DNA from 3 places in the Rhizobium sp. BK456 genome. Region 2 is predicted to be linked to each of the others. Evidence: riboswitches for the same ligand, from Rfam matches in the RefSeq annotation. Region 2 holds a riboswitch; each other region holds the start of a gene.
What was found. A riboswitch is a leader RNA that binds a small molecule or an ion and turns the genes downstream of it on or off. The one in region 2 is predicted to bind thiamine pyrophosphate.
Positions count from the first base shown of each region.

Region 1: linked by a shared signal. The riboswitch ahead of FHX03_RS34940 (HMP/thiamine-binding protein) and the one ahead of thiC (phosphomethylpyrimidine synthase ThiC) in region 2 are both predicted to bind thiamine pyrophosphate.
Region 3: linked by a shared signal. The riboswitch ahead of thiC (phosphomethylpyrimidine synthase ThiC) and the one ahead of thiC (phosphomethylpyrimidine synthase ThiC) in region 2 are both predicted to bind thiamine pyrophosphate.

Region 1 is NZ_JACIAO010000008.1:286,961-291,094, forward strand. It holds gene FHX03_RS23025 (ABC transporter substrate-binding protein) at 1-542, opposite strand, end outside; gene FHX03_RS23030 (ABC transporter ATP-binding protein) at 606-1,418, opposite strand; gene FHX03_RS23035 (ABC transporter permease) at 1,415-2,221, opposite strand; partial or broken gene FHX03_RS34940 (HMP/thiamine-binding protein) at 2,233-2,349, opposite strand; TPP riboswitch at 2,340-2,453, opposite strand; gene soxR (redox-sensitive transcriptional activator SoxR) at 2,744-3,220, shown strand; gene FHX03_RS23050 (SDR family NAD(P)-dependent oxidoreductase) at 3,316-4,086, shown strand.
Region 2 is NZ_JACIAO010000012.1:220,845-224,978, forward strand. It holds gene FHX03_RS28550 (extracellular solute-binding protein) at 1-99, opposite strand, end outside; gene FHX03_RS28555 (ABC transporter ATP-binding protein) at 436-1,503, shown strand; gene FHX03_RS28560 (GNAT family N-acetyltransferase) at 1,615-2,061, opposite strand; TPP riboswitch at 2,197-2,327, shown strand; gene thiC (phosphomethylpyrimidine synthase ThiC) at 2,421-4,134, shown strand, end outside.
Region 3 is NZ_JACIAO010000010.1:127,941-132,074, reverse strand. It holds gene thiO (glycine oxidase ThiO) at 1-409, opposite strand, end outside; gene thiC (phosphomethylpyrimidine synthase ThiC) at 411-2,237, opposite strand; TPP riboswitch at 2,329-2,460, opposite strand; gene FHX03_RS25535 (hypothetical protein) at 2,639-3,349, opposite strand.

The DNA of each region.
Region 1 (4,134 bases), on a different contig from region 2:
AAATCGATCGAGCCATTGTCCAGCGCTTCATAGGCGGAGGTGCCGAGCGTGACGGTCTTGACCTCGCCTTTGCCGCCATCGTTGCGGATCATCGCGGAGATCAGCGCGCTCTCCCAGGTGCCGCCGAATCCGCCATAGGTCTTGCCGTCGAGATCCCTTGGGCTCTTGATGTCGTCGCGTCCGCCCTTGAAGATCAGGCGTGCTGTTTCAGTCTGGACGACGCCGTAGACCATCTTCACGTCACCGCCGGCGGCGCGCTGCGTGATGGCCTCGATCTCGCTGCTGATCCCGAAGTCGGCGACGCCGTTCGATACCAGCGTTCCGGCACTCGTATCGGCATAGGGTAGAATGTCGACATCGAGGCCCGCGGCGGCATAAAAACCCTTCGCCTTGGCGACATAGATGCCGATATGGTTGGTGTTGGGCGTCCAGTCGAGTGCGATGCGAGCCTTTGCGGGCGCCGACTGGGCGAAGGCCGGGCGGCCGACAAGGCCTGCCGCGATGGCGGCGAAAATCGTCTGGCGACGGGTGAGAAGCAGCATGATGACCTCCTCAGGTCTCTAGAGCATGGTGCCGAAAGTGTGCGCGGTTTTCGGCGTCATGATCTAACTCTTTAGTTCAGAACAGGATGCAGATTTTAGGCCGACCGGCCTAAGATCATCCTGTTCCAGCGGATGAAGCAGGGTCTGCAGGATTTCGGTTTCGATCGCCTGGGCCGCCGGCGAGCCGAGATCGGCAAGGCTTCTGGGGCGGGGCAGGGGAACGCGGAATTCTCGAATGATGCGCGCCGGGCGGGCCGAAAGCACATAGATGCGGTCGGAGAGGAACACCGCCTCGCGGACATCATGGGTGATCAGCAGCGCCGTCCAGCGGTGTTCGGTCCACATGCCCTGCAGCCACTCCTGGATCTGCGTGCGCGTCAGCGCGTCGAGCGCGCCGAAAGGCTCGTCGAGCAGCAGCATGTCCTGGGTCTGGACGACGGTGCGCAGCAGAGCGGCGCGCTGGCGCATGCCGCCCGATAGTTCGGACGGATAATGGTGTTCGAAGCCGGCAAGGCCGAAGCGCTGGAACAAAGGCGCCACAGCGGCGCGGGCCGCGCGGCGGCTCTTGCCTTTTACCTCGAGGCCGAGGGCCGCATTGTCGATGATCCGGCGCCAGGGCATCAGCGCATCACGCTGCGGCATGAAGGCGAAGGAATGCGGCGCTTCCTCAAGCGGCGCGCCATTGAAAAGCACCGAGCCGGAATCGGGTCGAAGCGACTGCGTCAGCAATCGCAGCACCGTCGATTTTCCGGAGCCGGACGGGCCGACGATCGAAACGAACTCGCCGTTCCCGACGCCGAGCGAAATATCGCCCAGTACCTGCATGCCGTCGAAAGATTTCGCGATATTGCGCAGTTCGACCATTTTGTCGCTCATCGGCGCCGCTCCCCGGATGGCTGCCAGGGCATAAGGAGGCGCTCTATCAAGAGTGTTAGGCCGAACAGGCAAAGGGTCAGCACGGCGCTGACGACGACGGCGGCGAGCACGAGATCGGGACGGAAATTGTTCTTGGCGTTGAGGATATAGATGCCGAGGCCGCTTGCGGCGCCGGCATATTCGGCAAAGATCGCGCCGACGACGGCATAGGTGATCGAGATCCTCAGGCCGGCGAAGAAATAGGGCAGCGCCGAGGGAAGCCGTGCCAGGCGGAAAACGCGCCAGCGGCTCGCCTTCATCGAATGCAGCAATTCGGCGATGTCGCGGTCGGTCGATTCATAGCCTTGCAGCAGGGCGACGAGCAGCGGAAAGAAGGTGACGAGCGCCACCAGCAGGATCTTCGGCAAAAGGCCGAAACCGAACCATAAGACGACGAGCGGCGCAATCGCCACCAGCGGCAGGGTCTGGCTGGCGATGAAGATCGGCAGCAATGCCCGGCGCATGAATGGCATGAAATCCATGAGGATCGAAGAGGTGAAGGTGAAGGCAAGCGACAGCGCGAAACCGCCGAGCGTCGCACCAAGCGTCGGCCAGGTGTTTGATATCAGCGCCTCACGGTTCAGCCAGCCCTGGATAACGATGCGCGAAGGCGCCGGCAGAATGGAAGGCTTGATGCCGGAAAGATCGACATAGAGTTCCCATGCCGCCAAAAAGGCGCAGCCCGCGAGCAAGGCGGGGAACCCCCGATAGAGAGCGGCGCGGAGCGCGGAAAGGTGCGAATCCGATGGTTGCGGCGATGTCATCAGCGTTTGATTTCGGTCTCGATGCCTAGCCGGCCGCGATAGGGATCGAGCGTCTTGACGGCATCGCGAATGATGCCGACGACATTGCCGGACATCGGATAAAGTGACACTTCTGCGCCTGAGAACATCTGAACCTCGCTCCGCTGGCATTACCCAGATCAGCTTTAAAGGGTCCAGAGGCTAGCGCCTCATATCTCAGCCCCGGCAATACGGAGCTCCCCTGTTATTTCGTCGGAAACTATCACCCGTGTTTTCTTCCCGCAACCGCAAATTTGGGAACCCGTCCGCACGGTCGGAAAAGCTCTGTTGTGAGGGAAACACCCGAGCGGGATCCCGCTCGGGTGTTCCTCGGTGGGCCCGTACCTGCCGGGAACGGGACCGCAGCTTGCTGCCTCTGGCGGCAATATCGGCGTAAGGGGTGCCAGCGCCCTTATCGGAGTAAGAGCGGGAGCGCCCGATCGGGCTTTACGATCGCAGAAGCAAAGGGTATAAGACCTCAACCAATATTGAGGTCAAGAGGCGATGGATGGTATTTCGGCAGCGCCGCTCGGAAAGCTCCTGACTGTCGGCGAAGTGGCGGAACGCAGCGGCCTTGCCGTCTCGGCGCTGCATTTTTACGAGACCAAGGGTTTGATCTCGAGCATCCGCTCCCGCGGCAATCAGCGCCGCTACGGGCGCGATGTGCTTCGCCGCCTCGGCATCATCAAGGTGGCACAGCGTGTCGGCATTCCGCTTTCGGAAATCCAGGCGGCGTTCCAGTCCCTGCCGCAGGGGCGCACGCCGACCGTCGCCGATTGGCAGACGCTGTCGGCGCGATGGAAGGACGATCTCGACGCACGAATCAATCGGCTCAGTCTGCTGCGCGACCGCCTGACCGGCTGCATCGGCTGCGGCTGCCTGTCGATCGAAAGCTGTCCGTTGCGCAATCCCTGTGACCGGCTCGGCAGGGAAGGGCCGGGTGCGCGGCTTCTGGAGACCGAAAACGAGCTCGTTGTTTAGTCCTGGATCTCCCCGGAAAGATCGATGCCTGCCTTTCTTTCGGTCGGTGTGCTCATATGTTAAGGGCAGGTGACGCATCCGAGGAGGACGGCTTCGTGTTTCATCCCAGACTGTTTGAAAATCGTAATGTCGTCGTCACCGGCGCCGGCCGCGGCATCGGCCTCGAAGTCGCTCGGCAGTTTCTGGATTGCGGCGCGAAAGTGATCGTCCATACCGGGCGCAAGCCGGGGCGGGACCTGCCGGATTTCCTGCTGACGGCTGAATCGGAAAGACGGGCGCTGCTGCTGCATGCCGATTTCTCTGCCGCCGGCGGTGCGGTGCAATTTGCCGACGATGTTCTGGCTTTCTTCGACAGGGTGCATGTGCTCGTCAACAATGCCGGCACCATGCTCGGCCGTTTTCCCGCTGCGACGCTGACCGATGCCGAATATGAAGCGGTCATACGGCTGAACCAGACCTCGGTAGTGGCGCTGACGCGCGCATTGCTGCCGGCATTGAAGGCGGCCGAGGGTGCTGCCGTCGTCAACACCGTTTCGATCTCGGCGCTCACCGGTGGCAGCCCCGGCTCGTCGATCTATTCGGCCTCGAAAGCCTTCGTTGCGACCTATTCCAAGGCGCTTGCCCGCGAGCTTGCCCCGGATGGCATCCGCGTCAACTGCGTCTCGCCGGGAACGATCGAGACGGATTTCCACGAGCGCTATTCCTCCAGAGAAAAGCTGGAGCAGACCCGGAAATCCATCCCCCTGCAGCGGCTTGGCACGGCAGAGGATTGCGCTCCCGCCTATCTGTTCCTGGCGGCTCCCTTACTCTCGGGATACATTACCGGCCAGGTGATCGAGATCAACGGCGGACAGCTTATCTGCTGATTTACTTGGACCTTTTTTGGCATTTCATCACTATTGACCAATTCGTTT
Region 2 (4,134 bases):
CGATAGACCGAGCAGAGCCGCAGCACTCGCAGTTCCGCGCAGGACGTCGCGGCGACTTGCCTGACGGCGCATCAATGCATCGTATATTTCGACTTTCATACTTTCCTCCTCCACGTTTTTGCGCTGCCGCCAGCCCGTCTTTCCGGATTGGCTCCGGTCCGATTTTCGCACTGGTCTCATGCAGAACGATCTGGTAAACAAAAAAATGAAACGTTTCATATTGATGTTCGAAACCGCTCCTCTCGGCCTCGCCAGCGAGAATTAGACGGCAAGCGGCAAAAGTCAACATGAAATGAAACGTTTCATGGAGGAGGTCTGACAGCATGTACGAGCAGCGGCAGGGTGCGTTTCGCCAAGCCTCATGCCTTGGATTTTGTCGAGAGATGCATATCTCCCGGAACCGCCGGGGGAGCTGGAAAGCGAGTGGGGAGGCACATGGCTGAGGTCAATATTTCGGAGGCGCGCAAGGCCTATGGCGCCGTAAATATCCTGCATGGCGTTGATATCGACATTCGCGACGGTGAATTTGTGGTGCTCGTCGGCCCGTCCGGTTGCGGCAAATCGACATTGCTGCGCATGGTCGCGGGGCTCGAAAGCATCACCGGCGGCACCATCTCGATCGGCGGAAAGGTCGTCAACAATCTGCCGCCGAAGGATCGCGACATCGCCATGGTCTTTCAGAGCTATGCGCTCTATCCGCACAAAACCGTTGCCGAAAACATGGTCTTTGCGCTCCGTCTGCAGAAACAGCCTGCCGATATCATCAAGCAGCGGCTGCAGGCGGCGGCCGAAACGCTTGACCTCGTGCCCTATCTCGACCGCTATCCGCGCCAGCTTTCGGGCGGCCAGCGCCAGCGCGTGGCGATGGGACGCGCCATCGTCCGGTCACCGCAGGTTTTCCTGTTCGACGAGCCCTTGTCGAACCTCGACGCCAAGCTGCGCGTGCAGATGCGCAAGGAGATCAAGGAACTGCACCAGCGACTGAGAACCACGACGATCTATGTCACCCACGATCAGGTCGAAGCGATGACCATGGCCGACAAGATCGTGGTCATGCAGGGCGGAAAGGTCGAACAGATTGGCACGCCGCTGGAACTCTACGATCGTCCCCGCAATACATTCGTTGCGGCCTTTATCGGCTCACCGTCGATGAATCTGCTGAAAGGCCGCTACAAGGCCGATGGTGCGATCTTCGTCACCGAGACCGGCGACGAGATCGCGCTCGGTTTTAACCCGCAGGCGTCCGAAGGGCAGGCCGTGCTTCTCGGCGTGCGGCCCGAGCACCTGTCGCTCAGCCCAAGCGGCCTCGACACGACCGTCAGCGTCACCGAACCTACCGGCCATGAGACGATGGTTTTCCTGCGCTACGGGACCGGCGAGCTTGTCGCGGTGCTGTCCGACCGTCACGAGTTTAAACCGGGGCAGGTCGCGACGATCGCCGCTCGGCCAGGAAAGCTTCATCTTTTCGATGCGGCATCCGGCAAGACATTACGACCGGATTGAGCGGTATCGCTTCAAAAGCCGCCGAGATAGGTTCAAAGTGAAGATCGGGCTGACGGACCTCGAATTCTTCCGCTCGGCCTCGGCTATGGCTGGCCACCGCAGACGCGGCCGCTACGCACTCGATTTGGAGTAGAGACCAAGGTTGTTGCCGAGGGCGAACCCGCAACCCTGATAAAATTTCGACAACGCCCCTTCTCGCTGTGAGACCAACCAGACGCTGCTGCATCCCTCGGCCTTTGCTGTTTCGAAAACTGCTGATAGCAGCGCAGTCCCTATTCCCGCACCTTGGGCTTCAGGCAGCACCGACAACTCGTCAAGATAAACGACCGGACCGGCATGGCGCCGCTGTCGTATGCCCAACGCGATCCCCAGCACCTTGCCTCCGTCAAAGGCCGCAAGCGCAATGGATTTCGGCGTTCCAAGCACGGTGTTTACATTTTCAGCCGCCGCTTCAAGCGACCAATTCTCGTTCCACGGAGGTCCCGAATAGGCGCTGACCAGCACAGTGGCGGCGTCATTGAGATGTTTTAGCGTAAGACGTTTAATCCGAAACGACATAAATCCACCTGACGTTGAGTGAATTGACATTTGCCGCAGTTCGATCCGTAACGCAACAGGCTCCGAGCCGGACGATCTACGGAAACGACAAAGCTGTAAGCTTGACACAACCAGCGACCGCGCTTTACGACTGTCGGTATTCACCAGGGGGGTCCCGCAAGGGGCTGAGATACTGCTGGACAATGAGGCTTTGCCTGTTGTGGCGCAGTGACCCGTTGAACCTGATCCAGTTCATACTGGCGTAGGGACGGTGCAAGCGCTCGAAGGCTTTGGATTCACGCGTGGAATCCGTGCCGGTGTCTTTCCATCATTCCGGCTGATTGACTGGGTCTCCAACTTACAACTTGGAGCCTCAAACCATGACCATTGCCGCAAAGAACCTCACCCTGACCGTCACCACCGGCCCGTTGCCGGCATCGCGGAAGATCCATATTCCAGGAGATATTCATGGCGATATCCGCGTGCCGATGCGCGAAATCAGTGTCCATCCGACTGCCGGCGAGCCGCCTGTCATCGTCTATGATTCCTCCGGCCCCTACACGATCGAAGGTGCGGAGATCCGCATCGAGCAGGGCCTGTCTCCACTGCGCCGCGACTGGGTGCTGGCCCGCGGCGACGTCGAAGCCTATGACGGCCGCCATGTCCGCCCCGAGGACAACGGCTTTGTCAGCGGCGACCGGCTGACGCCGGAATTTCCGGGGCGGCGCCGGCCGCTGCGCGCCAAGGACGGCAAAGCCGTCACCCAGCTCGCCTACGCACGGGCCGGCATCATTACGCCGGAGATGGAGTTCGTCGCCATTCGCGAGAATCTCGGCCGCAAGGCCAAGGCTGAAGTGCTGGTGCGTGACGGCGAGAGCTTCGGCGCCGATATTCCCGATCATGTGACGCCGGAATTCGTCCGCCGGGAAGTCGCCGCCGGCCGGGCGATCATCCCCGCCAACATCAACCACCCCGAAAGCGAACCGATGATCATCGGCCGCAATTTTCTGGTGAAGATCAACGCCAATATCGGCAACTCCGCCGTCACCTCGTCGATGGCTGAAGAAGTCGAGAAGATGGTCTGGGCCGCCCGCTGGGGCGCCGATACGGTCATGGATCTGTCGACCGGGCGCAACATCCACAATATCCGCGAATGGATCATCCGCAATTCGCCGCTGCCGATCGGCACGGTGCCGCTTTATCAGGCGCTGGAGAAGGTCGGCGGCATCGCCGAGGATCTTAGCTGGGAAATCTATCGCGATACGCTGATCGAGCAGGCCGAACAGGGCGTTGACTATTTCACCATCCATGCCGGCGTGCGGCTGCGTTACATTCCGCTCACCGTCAACCGCGTCACCGGCATCGTCTCGCGTGGTGGCTCGATCATGGCCAAGTGGTGTCTGCATCATCACCGCGAAAACTTCCTCTACGAGCATTTCGAGGAGATCTGCGAGATTTGCCGGGCCTATGACGTCTCCTTCTCGCTCGGCGACGGCCTTCGCCCCGGCTCGATCGCCGATGCCAATGATGCGGCCCAATTTGCCGAACTCGAAACGCTCGGCGAACTGACGAAGATCGCCTGGGCCAGGGATTGCCAGGTGATGATCGAGGGGCCCGGCCATGTGCCGATGCACAAGATCAAGGAAAACATGGACAAGCAACTCGCCGTCTGCGGCGAGGCGCCCTTCTACACGCTGGGGCCGCTGACCACCGATATCGCCCCCGGCTACGACCACATCACCTCCGGCATCGGCGCGGCGATGATCGGCTGGTTCGGCACGGCCATGCTCTGCTACGTCACCCCGAAGGAGCATCTCGGCCTGCCCGACCGCAGCGACGTCAAGACCGGCGTCATCACCTATAAGATCGCCGCCCATGCGGCCGACCTTGCCAAGGGCCATCCCGCGGCGCGCCTTCGCGACGATGCGCTGTCGCGGGCACGTTTCGAATTCCGCTGGGAAGACCAGTTCAACCTCTCCCTCGACCCGGAGACGGCCCGCTCCTTCCACGATGAGACGCTTCCGAAGGAAGCGCACAAGGTGGCGCATTTCTGTTCGATGTGCGGCCCGAAATTCTGCTCGATGCGCATATCGC
Region 3 (4,134 bases), on a different contig from region 2:
GATGGGCTTCGCGGCGAAAGAACAGCCCATGCCGGAATCGCCCGGAAAGAGAGGGTTCCAGCGACGCGATCGCCGGCTCTTCCAGCCATTCATAATCGGTCGTGCGGCAGGCAAAGCGTCTCAGTTCACCAAGATCGCGGGCCGACGCGACCACGAGCGTTCCGTTTCGTCGCACCTCTCCAGGCACCATTGCGTCCCATTTGTCGGCGGCGGTGAGGCCGCGCATCAGCACGGCGCCATCAGCACTCTCCTGCTCGCACCAGGGCGCCAACATTCCGCCCGCGAGCCACGATGCAGCGCCGAGGAAACTGCCATATGGATCGAGCACGGTGACCTCGGCATCTCGAGCGCGCAGTTCATGCGCCACCGTCAGGCCGGCAACGCCGGCGCCTTTGACAAGCACACGCATCTCATTCGCCCAATTGCTGTTGGGTTTCTATCGGCATATAGATGCCGCCGCCCTCATGATAACGCGCTGCCATCGCATCCAGACCTTCCTTCTGTGCTTCGGCGCGGATATCGTGCGAGATGCGCATGGAGCAGAATTTTGGGCCGCACATGGAGCAGAAATGCGCCACCTTATGGGCTTCCTTCGGCAACGTCTCGTCGTGGAAGCTGCGGGCGGTTTCGGGGTCTAGCGAGAGGTTGAACTGATCCTCCCAGCGGAATTCGAAACGGGCACGCGAGAGCGCGTCATCGCGCAGCTGTGCTGCCGGATGCCCCTTGGCGAGATCAGCCGCGTGGGCCGCGATCTTGTAGGTGATAACGCCGGTCTTGACGTCAGTGCGATCGGGAAGGCCGAGATGCTCCTTCGGCGTGACGTAGCAGAGCATCGCGGTGCCGAACCAGCCGATCATGGCTGCGCCTATTCCAGAGGTGATGTGATCGTACCCCGGTGCGATATCCGTCGTCAGCGGCCCGAGCGTGTAGAAGGGTGCCTCGCCGCAGACCTCGAGCTGCTTGTCCATGTTCTCCTTGATCTTGTGCATCGGCACATGGCCGGGGCCCTCGATCATCACCTGGCAGTCTTTCGCCCAGGCGATCTTGGTCAGCTCTCCCAGTGTTTCCAGTTCGGCGAATTGCGCTGCATCGTTGGCATCGGCGATGGAGCCGGGACGCAGGCCGTCGCCGAGCGAGAAGGAGACGTCATAGGCGCGGCAGATGTTGCAGATCTCCTCGAAATGTTCGTATAGGAAGCTTTCGCGATGATGATGGAGACACCACTTCGCCATGATCGAACCGCCGCGCGAGACGATGCCGGTGACGCGGTTGACGGTGAGCGGGATGTAGTGAAGCCGCACGCCGGCGTGGATGGTGAAATAGTCGACGCCCTGTTCGGCCTGTTCGATCAGCGTGTCACGATAGACCTCCCAGGACAGGTCTTTGGCAATGCCCTCGACCTTCTCCAGCGCCTGATAGAGCGGCACGGTACCGATCGGCACCGGCGAATTGCGGATGATCCATTCGCGGATATTGTGGATATTGCGGCCGGTGGAAAGATCCATGACCGTGTCGGCGCCCCAGCGGGCCGCCCAGACCATTTTCTCGACCTCTTCCGTCATGGACGAGGTGACAGCAGAATTGCCAATATTGGCGTTGATCTTCACCAGGAAATTCCGGCCGATGATCATCGGCTCGGATTCCGGATGATTGATGTTGGCGGGGATGATCGCCCGACCCGCCGCCACTTCCTGCCGGACGAATTCCGCCGTCACATGGTCCGGAATATGGGCGCCGAAGCTTTCGCCGTCGCGGACCATGGCATCCGCCTGCGCCTTGCGACCAAGGCTTTCGCGGATGGCTATGAATTCCATCTCGGGCGTGATGATGCCTGATCGCGCATAGGCGAGCTGGGTGACCGCCTTGCCATCCCTGGCTCGTAGCGGCTGACGTTTAGTGGGAAATTCGGGCGTCAGCCTTTCGCCGCTGGCAAAGCCGTTGTCTTCGGGGCGGATATGGCGGCCCTGATAGGCTTCGACATCGCCGCGCGCGAGCACCCAGTCGCGGCGGAGCTGCGACAGGCCCTGCTCGATGCGGATATCAGCACCCTCGATCGTATAGGGACCGGAGGAATCATAGACGACAACAGGCGGCTCGCCCGATGTCGGATGAACGCTGATCTCGCGCATCGGCACACGGATGTCGGCGTGTATGTCTCCCGGGATGTAAATCTTCCGCGACGCCGGCAGCGGGCCTTTGGTGACTGTGGGGGTGATGGTCTTCGCGGCAATTTTCATGGTTTGAGGCTCCAAGTTTTCGATTGGAGACCCAGTCCTCAGCCGGAATGATGAAAAGACGCCGGCACGGATTCCGCGCGTGAATCCACTGCTTCGAGCGCTTGCACCGTCCCTACGCCAGTATGAACTGGATCAGGTTCAACGGGTCACTGCGCTACAATCGGCAAAGCCGCATTGTCCAGCAGTATCTCAGCCCCTTGCCGGGACCCCCCTGGTGAATGCAAAAAGGGTAGAGGCTTGCCGAGGGGACTGTCAAGCGACAATCTGCGATGGCTCGGGGTTAGGTTACACACAGGATATCGTGCGTGTCGCCGCTGTTAAACGATGGACAAGGGCAATCGTCCGGCCGGCACGCTTCCGCAAGACAAGCGCCCTTGTCGCATGCACGAGATACCGAAGCGCTATTGAGAAAGCAGGCGCGGAACTGGAAAGTCTAGTACTTTTTCCGTGTAGCTTTCGACCAGGGCGCTAAACGGCGTGCCGTCTGGAAGTTTCAATACGGCTCGATGTTCGAGCAGGAACGCCGGCAGGCCGGGGGAACTTGTTTCATGCGCTGTTAAGCCGTCCATGTCCCAGCCTTCGGATAGAGGGGACCAGAGCAACTTGGCAGACAGGTTTGTGCGAGTGAAATTGAGAGCCTGAACGGCTCTGCCAAACGCGATATCGCTGGTATTCAACGCCTGATTCATCTCTGCAGTTAATTTTGCAGGTACATACCAGTTGTCGGCTTCGGACAAGACGCGTTCGCCGCAGACCAGTCGGACGCGGCGATAGGCGATCAACTCACCGGGTCCGACGCTCAGAAGATCACGGATGTGCTCATCGGCCGGTTTGCCTTGCCCGCCCACATGCTGAGCTACGATCTTTGAACCTTCCGGTGCGAGCTTATGCGCGGCGCACCAGCGGTCAAGGGTAAACGTGGCACTGGCGTTACTCAGGAGATTTGCATTCAAGGTCTGGAGGATCGCAAGCGCTTCCACTCGAGATGCCGGCGTGTTCAGCCACTGAGATTCTATAGAAGGCTCTTGCGCAACTGCGATCTGGGTGCCCAGCAAGATGGCGGCCGCTGCAAGTGCGGCGATGCGAATGCATTTCGCAGGACATAATGACATGGAGAATGAAATCCTTTCTGCAGTATGATTGGGCAAACCTTGCGGGCCAAATATCCTTGATTTTTGCCGACGGGCGACCGTTGTCCGCGTACATGATAGCGGCAGCAGGGTTTGAACTGCGGCTCGCGTGTACCGCACAATGGTCAGGTTCCTGAAGACTTTCTTACCATCTTTCGAATTTGAAAGCGTTGGCGACTGAGCCGGCGCTTCCATTCTGGAATTTGGAAACCCGAGAGACGTGGATTTCAAATGAGAAACGTGGCTGCCGGTCCGAATTCTCCCAATTCTATACTCGTAACTCTCACTCAAAGGTTCAACGCCTTTGTCTTCGCCCTCGCTTGTTGCGAGATGTTCATATAGCTGGATCGGATAAAATAGCTCGCAACCGAAAGCAAAATCCAGAAGCCATTGTTGGAAAAAAGTCGTCTTCGTCGACCCGGAGCCCTCCTGCCGGTCGATTGACAATTGCAGACCAGGCGGCGACGCGCCGTCGATGGTTGCCAACCGCAGATGCGAGTAGCCAGGGTGCTTGTCTGATTCCTTTTTGTGGTGCATGTCATCGTGCTCCTTGTGCGAGCCTCCCGACGATGATGTCGCCGGCAAGTTTTCAGCATTCATAGGAAACGATATTCCTGTGGTGCGCTATCGCAGCTCTTAGTTGGAACAGTTCATGAAAACCATCAGCAACGCAACAGATGAGCCGGATATATTTTATAGTATATATTTCCTCGCTCGCAAAAAATGCAAATTGCATTATAAAAATCTGTGAGATGTAGGATATATTA